4 regions of the Mesorhizobium sp. M8A.F.Ca.ET.181.01.1.1 genome follow, and region 2 is predicted to be linked to each of the others. Evidence: riboswitches for the same ligand, from Rfam matches in the RefSeq annotation. Region 2 holds a riboswitch; each other region holds the start of a gene.
What was found. A riboswitch is a leader RNA that binds a small molecule or an ion and turns the genes downstream of it on or off. The one in region 2 is predicted to bind thiamine pyrophosphate.
Positions count from the first base shown of each region.

Region 1: linked by a shared signal. The riboswitch ahead of thiC (phosphomethylpyrimidine synthase ThiC) and the one ahead of thiB (thiamine ABC transporter substrate binding subunit) in region 2 are both predicted to bind thiamine pyrophosphate.
Region 3: linked by a shared signal. The riboswitch ahead of EN824_RS02620 (YkoF family thiamine/hydroxymethylpyrimidine-binding protein) and the one ahead of thiB (thiamine ABC transporter substrate binding subunit) in region 2 are both predicted to bind thiamine pyrophosphate.
Region 4: linked by a shared signal. The riboswitch ahead of thiC (phosphomethylpyrimidine synthase ThiC) and the one ahead of thiB (thiamine ABC transporter substrate binding subunit) in region 2 are both predicted to bind thiamine pyrophosphate.

Region 1 is NZ_SRTV01000007.1:100,774-104,935, forward strand. It holds gene EN824_RS36695 (hypothetical protein) at 554-1,015, shown strand; gene EN824_RS23640 (hypothetical protein) at 1,678-1,905, shown strand; TPP riboswitch at 2,027-2,143, shown strand; gene thiC (phosphomethylpyrimidine synthase ThiC) at 2,247-4,082, shown strand; gene thiO (glycine oxidase ThiO) at 4,079-4,162, shown strand, end outside.
Region 2 is NZ_SRTV01000005.1:371,600-375,761, reverse strand. It holds gene thiP (thiamine/thiamine pyrophosphate ABC transporter permease) at 1-315, opposite strand, end outside; gene thiB (thiamine ABC transporter substrate binding subunit) at 540-1,538, opposite strand; TPP riboswitch at 1,582-1,696, opposite strand; gene EN824_RS20305 (thiamine diphosphokinase) at 1,783-2,427, shown strand; gene EN824_RS20300 (ABC-F family ATP-binding cassette domain-containing protein) at 2,429-4,162, shown strand, end outside.
Region 3 is NZ_SRTV01000001.1:519,861-524,022, reverse strand. It holds gene EN824_RS02635 (ABC transporter substrate-binding protein) at 1-78, opposite strand, end outside; gene EN824_RS02630 (ABC transporter ATP-binding protein) at 71-838, opposite strand; gene EN824_RS02625 (ABC transporter permease) at 835-1,653, opposite strand; gene EN824_RS02620 (YkoF family thiamine/hydroxymethylpyrimidine-binding protein) at 1,693-2,301, opposite strand; TPP riboswitch at 2,292-2,405, opposite strand; gene EN824_RS02615 (hypothetical protein) at 2,396-2,659, shown strand; gene EN824_RS02610 (hypothetical protein) at 2,719-3,078, opposite strand; gene EN824_RS02605 (formyltransferase family protein) at 3,110-3,769, opposite strand; gene msrA (peptide-methionine (S)-S-oxide reductase MsrA) at 4,102-4,162, opposite strand, start outside.
Region 4 is NZ_SRTV01000010.1:4,981-9,142, reverse strand. It holds gene thiO (glycine oxidase ThiO) at 1-387, opposite strand, end outside; gene thiC (phosphomethylpyrimidine synthase ThiC) at 384-2,219, opposite strand; TPP riboswitch at 2,325-2,441, opposite strand; gene panD (aspartate 1-decarboxylase) at 2,550-3,002, opposite strand; partial or broken gene EN824_RS36200 (biotin synthase) at 3,118-3,219, opposite strand; gene nadC (carboxylating nicotinate-nucleotide diphosphorylase) at 3,368-4,162, opposite strand, start outside.

The DNA.
Region 1 (4,162 bases), on a different contig from region 2:
GATGATGGCGCCAAAAAAAAATGTCACGCGAGATGATCATGCCTGAGGTAAATGGTCCGCCAAAGTTGGGAAAGGTATACCGGTTGAATGGTGGATAGGTACGCCGGATAAAAAGGGCTTCGGGTTCCGGAAGACGAACTAATCGACGGATAGGCGCTGCTCGTGAGGGAAACTGCATGCGCATTACGGTTATGACCATCCAGGGATGTCGGATATGATCTTGAATAGTGACATTGCAGGCCAAAGAGCGGCCGAGAAGCTAGCAGAGGGCCTGAAATCGCAGGGCAAGCAGCAATACGAAGAAAGGTCGAGGGAACGCGAACGAGATGTGTCTCGTTAGGTCGCACGTTGCACCAGGGGTGCGTCGGAAGGCACTCCGCCGTGTCCTGAAGAGGTAGCCTGCACTTGAGAATAGCCACGGTGGTACCTTATTTTCGGCTGTGAAGCACACGAGACCCGCGACGTGAGACCCAGTTGCTCAATACCCAGTTGCTGGGTGAGCGTGCATGACTGCCAACGGAAGGTCTTGCACGCACCCTCGCGATCTTGAGCAATGGTCGCCATGACTTTCTTCTTGCAGGCTTTTGAGTGGCCCAGCCTGCAATCACCAGACCCCACCGACTCTAAAGAGCGTGGCAGACGGGATAGTCGAGGTTGCCCGGCACAATTACGCTCAAGGCTTGCGCCGCCCAGAGGACACGCTGAAAAGGCAGCATGGGCGCGCAAGCACGCCATTCACGAGAGGTTCGACATGAAGACTATGCAAGAAAAAGACATTCCGGCATTCGTGCAAGCAGTTGTGGAGGCCGGCTGCAACATTTGCGCGATTGGCAACTTGGGATATGTCTTTGGCGATGCTGATTTGACGCCGGCGCAACGGAGGTCCGTCGAGCCACAGCTGCGCAGGATTGCTGAGATCTACGGCGAACGCGATCATCTCATGGACGAGATAGCTGTATATCTGCGGTCGATCGGACGCCATGTCGAGGTTGAGCCGAAGACAGGTGTTTCCTGATGGCCGCGATCGATCGCGTTCCGTAGTCGCCATTTCTATTGGGTAACGAGCAGCCGTCTTCCAACCTCTGAAACAAAAAAGAGGTGACCCCCAAAGGCCGCTCTCGAGACCGCAAGTCTGAGCCGCTAACGCATTGCGATAACCAGGCTGTCCGAACTGGGCGTCGATGCCTTCCTCGACCAGGTCGCGGTAGGCGGCGATCTCATCTACCGCATGCATAGCCAAGCCAGAGAAGTTTTCGGCAGCGGAATTCTCGGTCGCTTCCCCTTTTATGACTAGAGGGTGCGGCCGATCCGGCCGCGACGATCTCGCAGGGATTGCCATATACGGCAACACGAACACCGGCGGATCAATACTCGGATAATGGCGGCCGGCTATGTAGCGATCGATCGCGCACCAACATATCAATGCAATAGCTTAGTTGCTTTCAAAGGCGGGTCTCTACGAACTGCAAGCAAGCTAAACGATTGCGTCAACTCTTCCTCGCAGAGCGAAAACTCCGCGCCCACGCGATTTCTCTGCTGGAACAGCGGCACATCCTCAGCGCCAGGACACGGCCGCCGCCGTCGGGTTTTACGAAGCCGGTGATTGCATAAGTTGCCCGCAAGATATCATTGGTATCGGGAACGCCGCCGATGCCGCATCCTGAATAGAGCGGCCGCTTGCACCTGCCAGCCCGACGACCAGATCATATCTGCAACTCCATCTACCTGGACGTGGTGCAAATCACCTCGCTGAAGCCGCAAATCGTCGCCTTCGACCAGGATAACCACATCCGTGACCGCCTGAGCTACTCGGTCGATCTCGACGCACATGGCCGATACAGTTTTTCCATCCTTCACGAAGCGAATGAGACTTTGGCCATTCCAGCCCTGGTCTACGGGGCGTGACTTGTCCCCGATGCATGCGCGAGCTCTCCGCTCGGCCGGCCGCCGGACGTCGCCACCGGCCGAAGGCGCCCGAAGGCGCCCGAAGGCGCTTGACAAAGCAGCACCGGCCCATTCAACTTGAGGCATTCACCAGGGGAGTCCCGGTAAGGGGCTGAGATACTGCTGGCTTTCGCGGCGCAGTGACCCGTTGAACCTGATCCAGTTCATACTGGCGTAGGGACGGTGCAAGCGCTTTGCGGGAGTTTACGCCCGAGGTCCTGCTGCAGCAGGTCTACAGAAGCGTCTTTTCATCCTTCCGGCACAGAACTGGGTCTCCAATGCATGAGCAAAGGAGCCTCACGATGAATGCCCTCACCCCCGCCGTGTCGACGGGACCACTGCCCGCCTCGCGGAAAATCCACAAGCCCGGCGTCCTCTACCCGCAGATCAGGGTGCCGATGCGCGAGATTTCCGTCCATCCGACGGCCGGCGAACCGCCCGTCACCGTCTACGATCCGTCCGGCCCCTACACCGATCCATCAGTCCAAACCAGCATCGAAAAAGGCCTTGCCCGGCTTCGCCACGAATGGGTCACGGCGCGTTGCGATGTCGAAGCCTATGACGGCCGCCACGTCCGGCCGGAAGACAATGGATTCGCCACCGGCGAGCGCCTGACACCGGAATTTCCGATACGCAATCGGCCGCTCAAGGCCAAGCAGGGCAAGGCGGTGACCCAACTTGCCTATGCGCGCGCCGGCATCATCACGCCAGAAATGGAGTTCGTAGCCATCCGCGAGAATCTCGGCCGCGAGGTGATGCGCGGCAAGCTGCAACGCGACGGCGAAGCCTTCGGCGCGGCGATCCCAGATTTCGTCACACCCGAATTCGTGCGCGACGAGGTGGCGCGCGGACGCGCAATCATTCCCGCCAACATCAATCATCCCGAGAGCGAACCGATGATCATCGGGCGAAATTTCCTGGTGAAGATCAACGCCAACATCGGTAACTCGGCTGTCACATCGTCGATGGCCGAAGAGGTCGAAAAGATGGTGTGGGCGATCCGCTGGGGCGCCGATACGGTGATGGACCTGTCGACCGGCCGCAACATCCACAACATCCGCGACTGGATCGTGCGCAATGCACCGGTGCCGATCGGCACGGTGCCGCTCTATCAGGCGCTCGAAAAGGTCGGCGGCATCGCCGAGGACCTCAACTGGGAGGTCTATCGCGACACGCTGATCGAGCAGGCCGAGCAAGGCGTCGACTATTTCACCATCCACGCCGGCGTGCGGCTGCACTACATACCGCTGACCGTCGACCGGGTCACGGGCATCGTCTCGCGCGGCGGCTCGATCATGGCCAAATGGTGCCTGCACCATCACCGGGAGAGCTTCCTCTACGAGCATTTCGAGGAGATCTGCGACATCGCCAGAGCCTATGACGTTTCCTTCTCGCTCGGCGACGGCCTTCGTCCCGGTTCAATCGCCGATGCGAACGACGCGGCGCAATTCGCCGAACTGGAAACACTTGGAGAACTCACCAAGATTGCCTGGGCAAAGGACTGCCAGGTGATGATCGAAGGCCCGGGCCATGTCCCCATGCACAAGATCAGGCAGAACATGGACAAGCAGCTCGCAGTGTGCGGTGAGGCGCCGTTCTACACGTTGGGGCCGCTGACGACCGACATCGCGCCGGGCTATGACCACATCACCTCAGGGATAGGTGCCGCCATGATAGGCTGGTTCGGCACCGCAATGCTTTGCTACGTCACGCCGAAAGAGCATCTCGGCCTTCCCGACCGCAACGACGTCAAGATTGGGGTGATCACTTACAAGATAGCCGCCCATGCAGCCGATCTGGCGAAGGGCCATCCGGCAGCGAAAACCAGGGATGATGCCCTTTCGCGCGCGCGCTTCGAGTTCCGCTGGGAGGACCAGTTCAACCTGTCGCTCGACCCCGAAACCGCACGGTCCTTCCACGACCAGACCTTGCCCAAGGAGGCGCACAAGCTGGCACATTTCTGTTCGATGTGCGGGCCGAAATTCTGCTCCATGCGCATTTCCCACGACATCCGTGCCGAGGCTCAGAAGGAAGGCATGGCGGCAATGGCGGCAAAATACCGGGAGGGCGGCGATCTCTACATGCCGGCGGACGAGACTGGCGTACCGGTCGTGCCGGAGGCTCCCAAACCATCATGAGGGTGCTCGTCAAAGGGGCCGGCGTTGCCGGCCTCACCGTCGCTTTCGAACTCGCCGCCCGCGGCGCGACGGTCACAGTC
Region 2 (4,162 bases):
CGCGACGATCGCCGGCAGCGCCAACGGCACGGCGAAGAGCTGCAGAATGAAGGCGCGGCCGAAGAACCGTGGATGCCGCGACAGCGCCCGCGCCACGAACAGGGCCGGCCCGACGGAGAGCAGCGTTGACAGGGCCGCCTGCCAGAGTGTGAAGCGCACGACGCGCAACAGATAAGGGTCGAAGGCCACCCAGGCGCCGGAGAGATCGTGTGCGCCTTCGACAAGCAGCCCGGCAAACGCGCCGCCGATCAAGAGCGCGATCGCCGCCAGCGCTACGCTGCCGGCGGTAATGCGGGGATCAGACGCGGGTTGCACGAAAGGCCTTTAACGTGCGTCGCGTTCCTTCGCGCCCCCCTCTGTCCTGCCGGACATCTCCCCCACGAGGGGGGAGATTAGCAGCTCCGGCGCCCAGCTCATTCCTGCAATGTTGGCGATTGGCGAAATCGCCGATGACAGCCAATCTCCCCCCAAGCGGGGGAGATGTCCGGCAGGACAGAGGGGGGCGCCGTAAAGCATTCATCTTCGGATCATACAGCCAACTACTTGCTCATCACCGCCAGCCATTCATCCACCCAGGTCTTGCGGTTGGCCGCGACCTCCTCCGGACTGAACAGCAGGGTCTTGGTCGGCTTGACCAGTTTGTCGAAGGCCGGGTTGAGCGGCTTGTCGGTCTTGCCGGCCGGGAACATCCAGTTGGTCTCGGGGATGGCGTCCTGGAATTTCGGTCCGGTCATGAAGGCCATGAATTTTTCCGCCAGCGGGTTCTTGGCTCCGGTCGTGGTGATGCCGGCGACCTCGATCTGCAGATACTCGCCCTCTTCGAAAGACGCCGCCTGGTAACGCTCGGTGTTCTCGGCGACCATGTGGTAGGCCGGGGAGGTGGTGTAGGAAAGCACCATCGGCGCCTCGCCCTTGGTGAACAGGCCATAGGCCTCGCTCCAGCCCGGCGTCACGGTCAGCACCTTGGTCTTGAGCTTGGCCCAGGCCTCCGGCGCCTTATCGCCATAGACCGACTTCACCCAGAGCAGCAGGCCGAGACCGGGCGTCGAGGTGCGCGGGTCCTGGATGACGATCTTGTCGTCGGCGCTGCCCTCGACCAGCTCCTTCAAGCTTTTCGGCGGCGACTTCAGCTTTTGCGTATCGTAGACGACGGCGAAATAGCCGTAGTCGAAGGGAACAAAAGTATCGTCGCTCCAGCCGCCCGGCACGTTGACATCGCTCACCGCGCCATGCGGCGCGAACAGGCCGGAGGCCTTGGCATCGGCGGTGAGATTGGTGTCGAGGCCGAGCACGATGTCGGCCTTGGTCGAAGCGCCTTCCAGCTTGACGCGGTTGAGCAGCGCCACGCCGTCGGCGACCGAGACGAACTCGACATCGCAGCCGCATTCGGCCTCGAATTCCTTCTTCACCACGGGGCCTGGACCCCAGTCGGCGGTGAAGCTCTCATAGGTGTAGACCGTGAGCTTGTCCTTGGCCAAGGCCGGCCCGGACAGCGTCACCGCCGTGGCTGCGATGAGAGAATATAAAAACGTGCGCATCGGCGCCTCCTTCGTTTGCGTTGAAAGGAATTGAGGCGTCGGACTGTCCGAAACGTCTAATCCCTCCGCCGGTACAAACCGGATCAGGTTCAGCGGGTTGGCGAGACTGCCTCTCAGCCGGCCCGCGAAATTCGCGTCCGGCACCCCGTTAGAGCGTTTCGACACATAGGCCCGGCGGGTGGGACACGCAAGTGGGAGTTTGCCGCCTTCCGTTTCCCGTGCCGGGCTGGTAAGGCGACGGGATATGAGCACATTCACCATCCTGCTTGGCGGCGATCTCCTCCGCACGCCCCGGCTCGACCGCCAGGTCGAAGGCTCGCGCGTGATCGCCGCCGACGCCGGCATCGGTCATGCGCGGATGCTGGGCCTCGTGCCGGAATTGTGGGTCGGTGATTTCGATTCGGTTCCGGCCGATCTGCCCGCCCATCTCGCCGCCGTGCCCCAGCAAACCTTCCCGACGGAAAAGGACAAGACCGACGGCGAACTGGCAATCGCGGCCGCACTGGAGCGTGGAGCGACCCGCCTTGTGCTGGCGGGCGCCTTCGGCGGCAAGCGCGCCGATCACGCCTTTCTGCATCTGGCGCTTGGCCTGCGGCTGGCCGAGGCCGGAACGGATGTGCTTTTGACCAGCGGCGCCCAGGAGGGTGTCCCCTTGCTCAACGGCAGGGCCAGCTTCGATTATGCCGACGGCACGCTATTTTCTATTCTCGGCTTTTCCGAACTCTCCGGCCTGACCGTCACCGGCGCCAAATGGCCGCTCGACAAGGTCGAGGTGGCTTTCGGATCGTCGCTGACCATTTCCAACGAGGTCAAGGGCCGCCTCGACATCGCGCTCGGCCACGGCCGCGCGCTGCTGCTTGCCCATCCCTATCCATTGCCCGAAAGCTGACATGGCCCCGCCCCTTCTCAATCTCGACGGGATAAGACTGACTTTTGGCGGCACGCCGCTGCTCGATGGCGCCACCCTGACCGCGTCGGCCGGCGACAAGATCGCGCTGGTCGGCCGCAACGGGTCCGGCAAGTCGACGCTGCTCAAGATCGCCGCCGGCCTGATCGAACCGCAGGACGGCGAGGTGTTCCGCCAGCCTTCGGCAACGGTGCGTTACCTGCCCCAGATGCCCGACATGGACGGCTTTGCCAATGTGCGGGCCTATGTCGAGGCCGGACTCGGCCCGGCCGACGATCCCTACCGCGCCAGCTATCTGATGGAGCATCTCGGCCTGTCAGGCGAGGAGCGGCCGGCAGACCTGTCCGGCGGCGAGGCCAGGCGCGCCGCCCTTGCCCGCGTCATGGCGCCGGAGCCCGACATCCTGCTTCTTGATGAGCCGACTAACCATCTTGATCTGTCGGTGATCGAATGGCTGGAAGAGGAACTCGTCCGGACTTCCTCGGCGCTCATCGTGATCTCGCACGACCGCCGCTTCCTCGAGCGTGTGTCGCGTGCCACCGTCTGGCTCGACCGTGGCCAGACCCGCCGGTTGGACAAGGGCTTTGGCCATTTCGAGGAATGGCGCGACCTCGTGCTGGAGGAGGAAGAGCGCGAGCAGCACAAGCTCGGCCGCCAGATCGTGCGCGAGGAGCACTGGCTGCGCTACGGCGTGACGGCACGGCGCAAGCGCAACATGCGACGTCTCGGCGAACTGCAGACCATGCGCCAGCGCTTTCGCGGCCATCGCGGCGCCGAGGGCACCGCGACAATGGTGGCCAGCGACGCGGCCGAATCCGGCAAGCTGGTGATCGAGGCGAAAAACATAGAGAAGAGCTTTGGCGACCTCACCGTCGTCAAGGGGTTCTCGACCCGCATCCAGCGCGGTGACCGCGTCGGCCTCGTCGGACCGAACGGCGCCGGCAAGACGACGCTTCTGAAGATGCTGACCGGCGAATTGGCGCCGGACGCTGGTTCGATACGGCTCGGCACGAATCTGGAGATCGCCACGCTCGACCAGAAGCGCGAGGCGGTCGACCCGCAGGAGACGCTGGCGCAATATCTCACCGACGGGCGCGGCGAGAACCTGGTCATCAATGGCGAGCAGCGCCATGTCGTCTCCTACATGAAGGATTTTCTGTTCAAGCCGGAGCAGGCGCGCACGCCGGTGCGCGAGCTGTCCGGCGGCGAGCGGGCGCGGCTGATCCTGGCGCGCGTGCTGGCGCGCCCGGCGAACCTGCTGGTACTTGATGAGCCGACCAACGATCTCGACATGGAGACGCTGGAACTGCTGCAGGAACTGGTCGCCGGGTTCGCCGGCACCGTCATCCTGGTCAGCCACGATCGCGATTTCCTCGACCGCACCGTCACCAGCGTCATCGCGCCGGACGGTGGTGGCCGCTGGATTGAATATGCCGGCGGCTATTCCGACATGCTGGCGCAGCGCGGCGGCACCCGGCTCGACGACCGCAAGGCGCGCGCCAAGGCCGACGCCGGCGACGCGCCGACCACCAAGGCAGAACCTGCCGTAGCAAAAGGGCCGGCCAAAAAACTGTCGTTCAAGCAGAAGTTCGCGCTGGACTCCTTGCCCAAGAAGATCGAGGCCGTGACAGCGTCGATCTCGCGGCTGGAAAACAACATCTCCGACCCGGCCTATTACGAGCGCGACCCGGCCTCGTTCCAGAAGACCATCGCCGCC
Region 3 (4,162 bases), on a different contig from region 2:
GCGGCTCGATCCGGTGGCCAGCGGTACGCTAGCGGCAAGGGTGAGCAGCAGAGCCTGCCTGCGCGTCAAATCAGTCATGGTCATGTCCTTTGGTTGGCTGGAGGTTGAGCAGAATGTCGAGGATCTCGGCCTCGAGTGCCCCGGCCTGCCGTGTGGCGGCGCTGGTCGGATCGCGCGGGCGCGGCAGTGGCACCTGGATCTCGCGCACGACACGGGCAGGCCGGGCCGACAGCACATAGATGCGGTCTGACAGGAACACGGCTTCGCGCACGTCATGGGTGATCAGCAACGCCGTCCATCGATGGTGCCGCCACATCTGTTCGAGCCAGCGCTGCATGGCCGCGCGCGTCAGTGCATCGAGCGCGCCGAACGGCTCGTCGAGCAGCAACATGTCGCGTTCCTGCACGACAGTACGCAGCAGCGCCGCGCGCTGCCGCATGCCGCCTGAAAGCTGCGCCGGAAAATGCCGCTCGAAGCCGGCAAGCCCAAACTCGGCAAACAGCGGCGCGACACGCGTCCGCGCCGCCTTGCGGCCGAGGCCCTGCACCTCGAGCCCGAGCGTCGTGTTATCGAGGATGCGCCGCCACGGCATCAGCGCGTCCCGCTGCGGCATGAAGGCGAAATGCCTGCCATGATCGTCGAGCGGCGCGCCGTCGAAAAACATCTCACCCTCGCCATGCTCGGCGCCGGTCAGAAGCTGGAACAGCGTCGACTTGCCGGCACCCGAAGGCCCAAGGATCGAGACGAATTCGCCGGCATCCACGCGCAGCGAAATGTCGGCGAGCACTTCGAGCCCGCCAAAGGCCTTGCGCATATGCCGCAATTCGAGCCGGCTCATGCTTGCGGGCCTTTTCGGGCGGCTTGCCTGCCAGCGGCTCTTTCCCAAGGCATGGCAAGTCGTTGCAGCACCACCGTCAGCCCGAACAGGACGAGGGTAAGGGCGGCGCTGACGCCGACGGCGGCGAGCACCAGGTCGGGACGGAAATTGTTTTTGGCGTTGAGCATGTAGATGCCCAGCCCTTTGGCCGCGCCCGCATATTCGGCGAAGATGGCGCCGACGACGGCATAGGTGATGGAGATCCTGAGGCCAGCGAAGAAATAAGGCAGCGCCGAAGGCAACCGTGCCAGGATGAAGACCCGCCAGCGCCCTGCTCCCATGGCGCGCAGCATCTGCCCGATCTCGACCTCGGTAGCCTCGTAGCCCTGCACCAGGGCCACCAGCATCGGGAAGAAGGTGACCAGTGCCACCAGCATGATCTTGGGCGTCAGCCCGAAACCGAACCACAGCACCACCAATGGCGCGATGGCGACCAGCGGCAAGGTCTGGCTGACTATGAAGACAGGAAACAGCGCGCGCCGCAAAGGCTGGAAGAAGTCGACCAGCATCGACAGCGCGAAGGCGGCGCTGAGCGAGCAGGCAAAACCGATCAGCGTGGCGCGGATGGTGGGAATGGCGTTGTCGAGCAGCGCGTCACGATTGAGCATCGCCTGTTCGAAGACGCGCGAGGGTGCCGGCAGAACCGTCGGCTTGATGCCGGAATGGTTTGCGTAGAGTTCCCACGCCACGAGCACCAGGCCGATCGATATCACGGCCGGTGCCGCCTGGGCGAGGAAGCCCGCGAGTTGACGCGGGTTGAACGACGATGAAGCCACGAGAGGATGACCTTGACGGCGCGCGTCGGCGCGAACGGTTCAAACGGCAGTGGGACTGTTGGCCGAAACCGTGACGTCGAGGGTTACGTGGCCGGCGCCTGGTCCGAAGCGGCAGAAGGCTTCGTCGAGCGCCGAGAAGATCGCGCCGGCATCGCCGCGCAGCTTGGTGCAGAAATTCTTGGAGCGATCATAGACGCCAGACTGCTTCAGGAAATCGATGCAGCCATAGATCTCGTCCATATGGTCGTCCGTGCCCATCACATAGAGCGAGAACTGCGCCGCCGCTGGCTGCCCAGTGGCGGGCGCGCCGCGGACGGCGGAAATGGCGGCTTGCTTGCGCGGGCCGAGTGGCCCGGCAGGTCCGCCAAACGTGTCGGAGCGGCAGATCGGATCGTCCGGCTCACCTGGGCAACCACGCGAAATGGTCGCCGACAGCACGCAATGCTTACCGCTGCCAGACGCAGCCACGAAAAGGTCGCGCAGCGCCGGGAATAGCACCTCGGGGGGCCCGACCAGCAAGGTCGAGATGTCGTCGGTCTCGATCCTGAGCTTGTCGCGATACGAATCGAGCGCGCCAAGCGCGCCCAGGATGACGCCGACAAAATCGTCGGCCATGGGATATAGGGAAACCTGTGCGCCTGAAAACATCGCCCGCCTCGCTCCGCTGGTATTACCCAGATCAGCTTCTAGGGTCTGTGGGCTTGCCGCCCCCGTCTCAGCCCCGACCGTACGGAGCACCCCTGTGGATGGCGGCGTTAAAGCACCATTCGATCGGTTGGGGAAGCTGTTTTTTCAGCAAGCTGCGCCAAAGCATTGCGCCAGCGCAGGCACAACCGGGTGCCGGCGCCCGGGAATTTGGCTCGATCCGGGTGCAACCAACAGCCCGACCATCACGCCGGGCGACATGAATTCCAACGCGGACCAGAATTGCCCGACCAGCGCGCAGACGGATGCCAATGGCAGGGCGACCGCGCCGACCGTGGCCGACAAGAACTGCGGTAAGTAGTTTTCGCAGCAGGGAAAGCGCGGACGCAAGTTCCGCGCTTTCCATGCTCGTTGGTCTCACTATACGCCACGACCGGCTGGCGGTACCTCTGGCACCGATTCGCTGGCCACTTTGCCAAACACTCTTATTTCGGGGCACGGTTTTCCGGCTTTTGGCCGTGCGAATGCGGTGTGCATTTTCATCAGCCGTTTGAGCAGGCGGCCATAGGTGAGGTATCGAACTCGGCCATTGGCAAGATCGAACTCCACCCTCCCCCATCGCCTGACCGGACCTTTTCCAGTTGGCGGACCCAGTCGCGCGATCTGAAAGGCCAACCGAACTTCGCGGCCGGCAACGTCCAGATAGATACCGGGATTGCCGCCCAGGACGTGCCACAATCGGGCAACGTGCTCGATCGACATGTCGGATGAAATCGCCATGTGGTTCCGCTCAAGTCGCGCCCAGACGAAATCACCGGTTGGCTGCCGCGTCCCGGACACCAAATCCTTGCAATAGGCTGGCGCCACCTCGCGCACCAACGCGCGCATCGCGGTCGCCACGCTGTCGGCCACATCCCGCCGCGTTGCCCAGTGCTTCGCAGAACGGCACCTGTCCGAGGATGTCGCCGTCATCGAAATTGGCGGACATCTTGTGCAATGTCACGCCGCCATGGACGGCATGCTGGCCGTCCGCGACCAGGCGATGGAGAGGGTGCGGCCCCCGGTAGTTGGGCAGCAGCGCCGGATGAAAATTAAGCCCGCCCTTGGGAAAGAGGCCGAGCAGTTGTTGTGGGATCAAGGTCGGGAAAGCGTAGCAGATCAGTACATCCGCGGCGATGTCAGGCAATTGCCGGCCAAGCTCATCCCAGTCGTAAGGCCGGCCGAATTCGATCAACTTTACCGGCGTGTTGCCGAGATAGCGCCTGAGCAGAAGCTGGCGCCTCAGCCGGCGTCGAAAATTGCCAATGCTGAAGCCTCTGGATGGGCGCTGAAAGCCAGGCACGATGATCGCGCCAATACGGTTTCCCGCCTCGATCCAGCCGGAAAGCAGAGGCCCGGTGTAAGCAGAAACATCCAGGATGAAAACTGCATTGAGCTGCCGGGCGCCGGCCACAGGCTCGAAAGAAATCATCTTTTCAAATCCGGCGGGGCAAGACATCGCCCGGCAATCCGAGCACCGTCACGGACCCGTCCGGTCAGGACCAAAAGGCCGGCCGAGCCGTCAGCCTGGTTTGGGAGAAAGCGGTCCTGCCGCGGCGACACTTGAGAGCCTTTCCCGCTTCACCAACACAGGTTTTTCGTAGAGTTTCCTCATGCTCCCCCTGAAATCAATCAACCCGCGCAGTTGGTCAGCAGTGCCGCGGACTGTCAACCGCCGGGCGGGGCTGACAGCCGCTATTGATATGGCCTCGCGGCAATCGGCGGGCGCTTAAACCCACTGCCGCAAAGACTGATCCGCGAGCCTTATGAAACGGCCTTTTCACGAACCGGCAGTTTCCAACCTGGCCTGACGAAATGGCAGGTG
Region 4 (4,162 bases), on a different contig from region 2:
CAGCCCGCGGCGAAAGCGGCCGGCAAGGTCGGGCTCCAGGAACGCGATTTCATCTCCGTCGACACGCCGATGCCCCCACGTGCGACTGGCGAACCGGTCAAGCTCACCGGCATCTCGCGGCATGGCCACGACCAGTGTTCCGGCCCGTGTCACCTGATCCGGCAGTGCCGCATCCCACCAGTCGGCGGCGACGCGTCCGAGATCCAGCACCGGCTGCTCGGCGCTTTCACGCTCGCACCATGGCGCCAGCATGCCGCCGGCGAACCACGAGGCATTGCCGCCAAGGGTCTGCCGGATCTCAGCGACTGTGACCGTCGCGCCGCGGGCGGCGAGTTCGAAGGCGGCGGTGAGGCCGGCGACGCCGGCCCCTTTGACCAACACCCTCATGATGGCTCCGGCGCCTCTGGCATGAGCGCTACGCCGGTCTCGTCAGCCGGCATGTAGAGATCGCCGCCCTCGCGGTATTTCGCCGCCATCGCCGCCATGCCTTCCTTCTGGGCTTCGGCGCGGATGTCGTGGGAGATACGCATGGAGCAGAATTTCGGCCCGCACATCGAGCAGAAATGCGCCAGCTTGTGCGCCTCCTTGGGCAAGGTCTGGTCGTGGAAGGACCGCGCGGTTTCGGGGTCGAGCGACAGGTTGAACTGGTCTTCCCAGCGGAACTCGAAGCGCGCGCGGGAAAGGGCATCATCCCTGACTTTCGCTGCCGGATGGCCCTTCGCCAGATCGGCGGCATGGGCGGCGATTTTGTAGGTGATCACGCCAATCTTGACGTCGTTGCGATCGGGAAGGCCGAGATGCTCCTTGGGCGTGACATAGCAGAGCATGGCGGTGCCGAACCAGCCGATCATGGCAGCACCAATGCCTGAGGTGATATGGTCATAGCCCGGCGCAATGTCGGTCGTCAGTGGTCCAAGCGTATAGAAGGGCGCCTCGCCGCAGACAGCGAGCTGCTTGTCCATATTCTCCTTGATCTTGTGCATCGGCACATGGCCGGGACCTTCGATCATCACCTGGCAATCCTTGGCCCAGGCGATCTGCGTCAATTCGCCGAGCGTTTCCAGCTCGGCGAATTGCGCCGCATCATTGGCATCGGCGATCGAGCCCGGACGAAGGCCGTCGCCGAGCGAGAAGGATACGTCATAGGCGCGGCAGATGTCGCAGATCTCCTCGAAATGCTCATAGAGGAAGCTTTCCCGGTGATGGTGCAGGCACCATTTGGCCATGATCGAGCCACCGCGCGAGACGATGCCCGTGACCCGGTCGACGGTCAGCGGGATGTAATGCAGCCGCACACCGGCATGGATGGTGAAATAGTCGACGCCTTGTTCGGCCTGCTCGATCAGCGTGTCGCGGTACACCTCCCAGGTCAGGTCCTCGGCGATGCCGCCGACCTTCTCGAGCGCCTGGTAAAGCGGCACCGTGCCGATCGGCACCGGTGAATTGCGCAGGATCCAGTCGCGAATGTTGTGGATGTTGCGGCCGGTCGACAGGTCCATCACCGTATCGGCGCCCCAGCGGATCGCCCAGACCATTTTTTCGACCTCTTCGGCCATCGAGGAAGTGACAGCGGAATTGCCGATATTGGCGTTGATCTTGACGAGGAAATTGCGCCCGATGATCATCGGTTCGCTCTCTGGGTGGTTGATGTTGGCTGGAATGATCGCCCGCCCGTGCGCCACCTCGTCGCGTACGAATTCCGGCGTGACGAAATCGGGAATAGCCGCGCCGAAGCTTTCACCGTCGCGTTGCAGCTTGCCGCGGGCGATTTCCCGGCCGAGGTTTTCGCGGATGGCGACGAACTCCATCTCGGGCGTGATGATGCCGGCGCGCGCATAGGCAAGCTGTGTCACCGCCTTGCCGGCCCTGGCCCTTAGCGGCCGGTTGCGAATGGGAAATTCCGGCGTCAGGCGCTCACCCGTGACGAAGCCATTGTCTTCCGGCCGCACATGGCGGCCGTCATAGGCTTCGACATCGCCCCGCGCCGTGATCCATTCGTGGCGAGGCCGGGCGAGGCCCTTTTCGATGCTGGTTTCGACAGTCTGGTCGGTATAGGGGCCGGACGGATCGTAGACGGTGATGGGCGGCTCGCCCGCTGTCGGATGGACGGAGATTTCGCGCATCGGCACTTTGATGTGCGGATGGAGGACGCCGGGCTTGTGGATTTTCCGTGAGGCAGGCAGCGGTCCCGTTGAGACGGCTGGGGTTAGGGCATTCATCTTGAGGCTCCTTTGCTCATGCATTGGAGACCCAGTTCTGTGCCGGAAGGATGAAAAGACGCTTTGGTCGACCTGCTTGAAAACAGGTCTTCGGGCGTAAACTCCCGCAAAGCGCTTGCACCGTCCCTACGCCAGTATGAACTGGATCAGGTTCAACGGGTCACTGCGCCGCGATAGCCAGCAGTATCTCAGCCCCTTGCCGGGACTCCCCTGGTGAATGTTTTCGAATTGACCGAGCCGACACTGCTTTGTCAAGCGCATTTCCACCTGCGGCGGTGATCGGCGACTAATGAAACCCCGCGCAAAGCACGGGCAAATCTCGAGAGGAAGTCACGCGCCGGAGACCAGCGCAGGAATGGCCAAAGGCTCATTCGCCTCGTCAAGGATCGAGAAACTGTAACGCCCATGTGCGTCAAGATCGACGGAGTAGCTCAGGCGATCGAGTATGTGATTGTCCTGGTCGAAGGTGATGATCCGCGGCTTCAACGAGGTGATATTCGCTTCGTCCAGGTATATGGAGTTGCAAACAATGATCTGGTCGTCTGGCTGGCAGGTGCGGGCAGCCGCACCATTGAGGATGCAGCATCGTGAGCCGCGCTCGCCGAAAATGACATAGGTCGAAATCCGCGCACCGGAATTCTTGTTCCAAATCTCCACAAATTCCATCGGCAGGATCCCGGCTGCTTCGCAGTGGTCAGGGTCCAGCGTTATCGATCCATGGTAGTTGAGGTTCGCTTCGGTGACGTAGATGCCGTGCAGCTTGCCAGCGACTAGTTTTCGCAATGGTCCTGTTTCCTATCATCATGGATGAATCGTCCCGCCATCCTCTGGGTGGCCGGGTTACCCCGCTAGATTCCGACGACGAGGGCGCCGCCGCTGAGACCAGCGCCCGCCGCCGCCTGTTGGGATCGAAATTCCGGCGGTGAACGGTTTGCGCTTGAAACAGCAGGTCGTTGAAAGGCGCGTCATGCAGCGCCCGAGCAGCTTCCACGGTCCACATCCGGTGGCCGTCGAAGGATTGAGCTTCACGCATGGTTTTTCCGAAATCGCTGCGTGCATTTCCATCCTGTTCCCCTTGCATTGGGCGACCTAGGCACCTTTGAACTTGGCGGGCTGGGTCGAAAAAGCGTCCGGTCGACCGCCGATTGTCAGGCCCGACGGACAAATTTCGCGGAGTCGAGCCCGATATCGAGGATTGGCGCGCTGTGGGTCAACCAGCCGATGGAGATCAGGTCGACACCGGTCGCGGAGACGGCTGGAGCCGTCGCCGGCGTTATCCTGCCCGACGCCTCGGTAATCGCCTGGCCGGCAACCATCGCCACTGCTTGGCGCAATTCGTCGACAGACATGTTGTCGAGCAGGACGGCGTCTGGGGCGAGGGCCATAGCCTCTTCTAACTGGGCTAGCGTATCGACCTCGACTTCGATCTTGACTAGGTGGCCGACGCTGCATCGCGCGCGCTCGATTGCCATGCGAATTCCGCCAGCGATGGCGATGTGGTTGTCCTTAATCAGGATGGCGTCGTCGAGACCGAAACGATGATTGGAGCCGCCACCGGCGCGCACGGCATATTTTTCGACCGCTCGCAATCCAGGCGTCGTCTTGCGCGTGCAGACGATTCTTGCGCCGTGGCCGCGGACCGCCGCGACGATCAATGCCGTCGCGGTGGCGATACCGCTCAGATGGCACAGAAAATTGAGCGCCGTCCGTTCCGCGGTGAGTATGGCCCGGGCCGGACCGCTGACCGATGCGATGGTCTCACCTTGCGCGATGTTGCTGCCGTCCGCTCGCTCCACTGTCATCTCGACATCCTGGTCGATCAACCTGAAAGCGAGCATCGCCAGGTCGAGACCGGCTATAGTTCCGGCCTCGCGCGCAGTCAGCACCGTTGTCGCATGATGGTCCTTCGGTACGATGGCATCAGTGGTCAAATCACCGGCCTT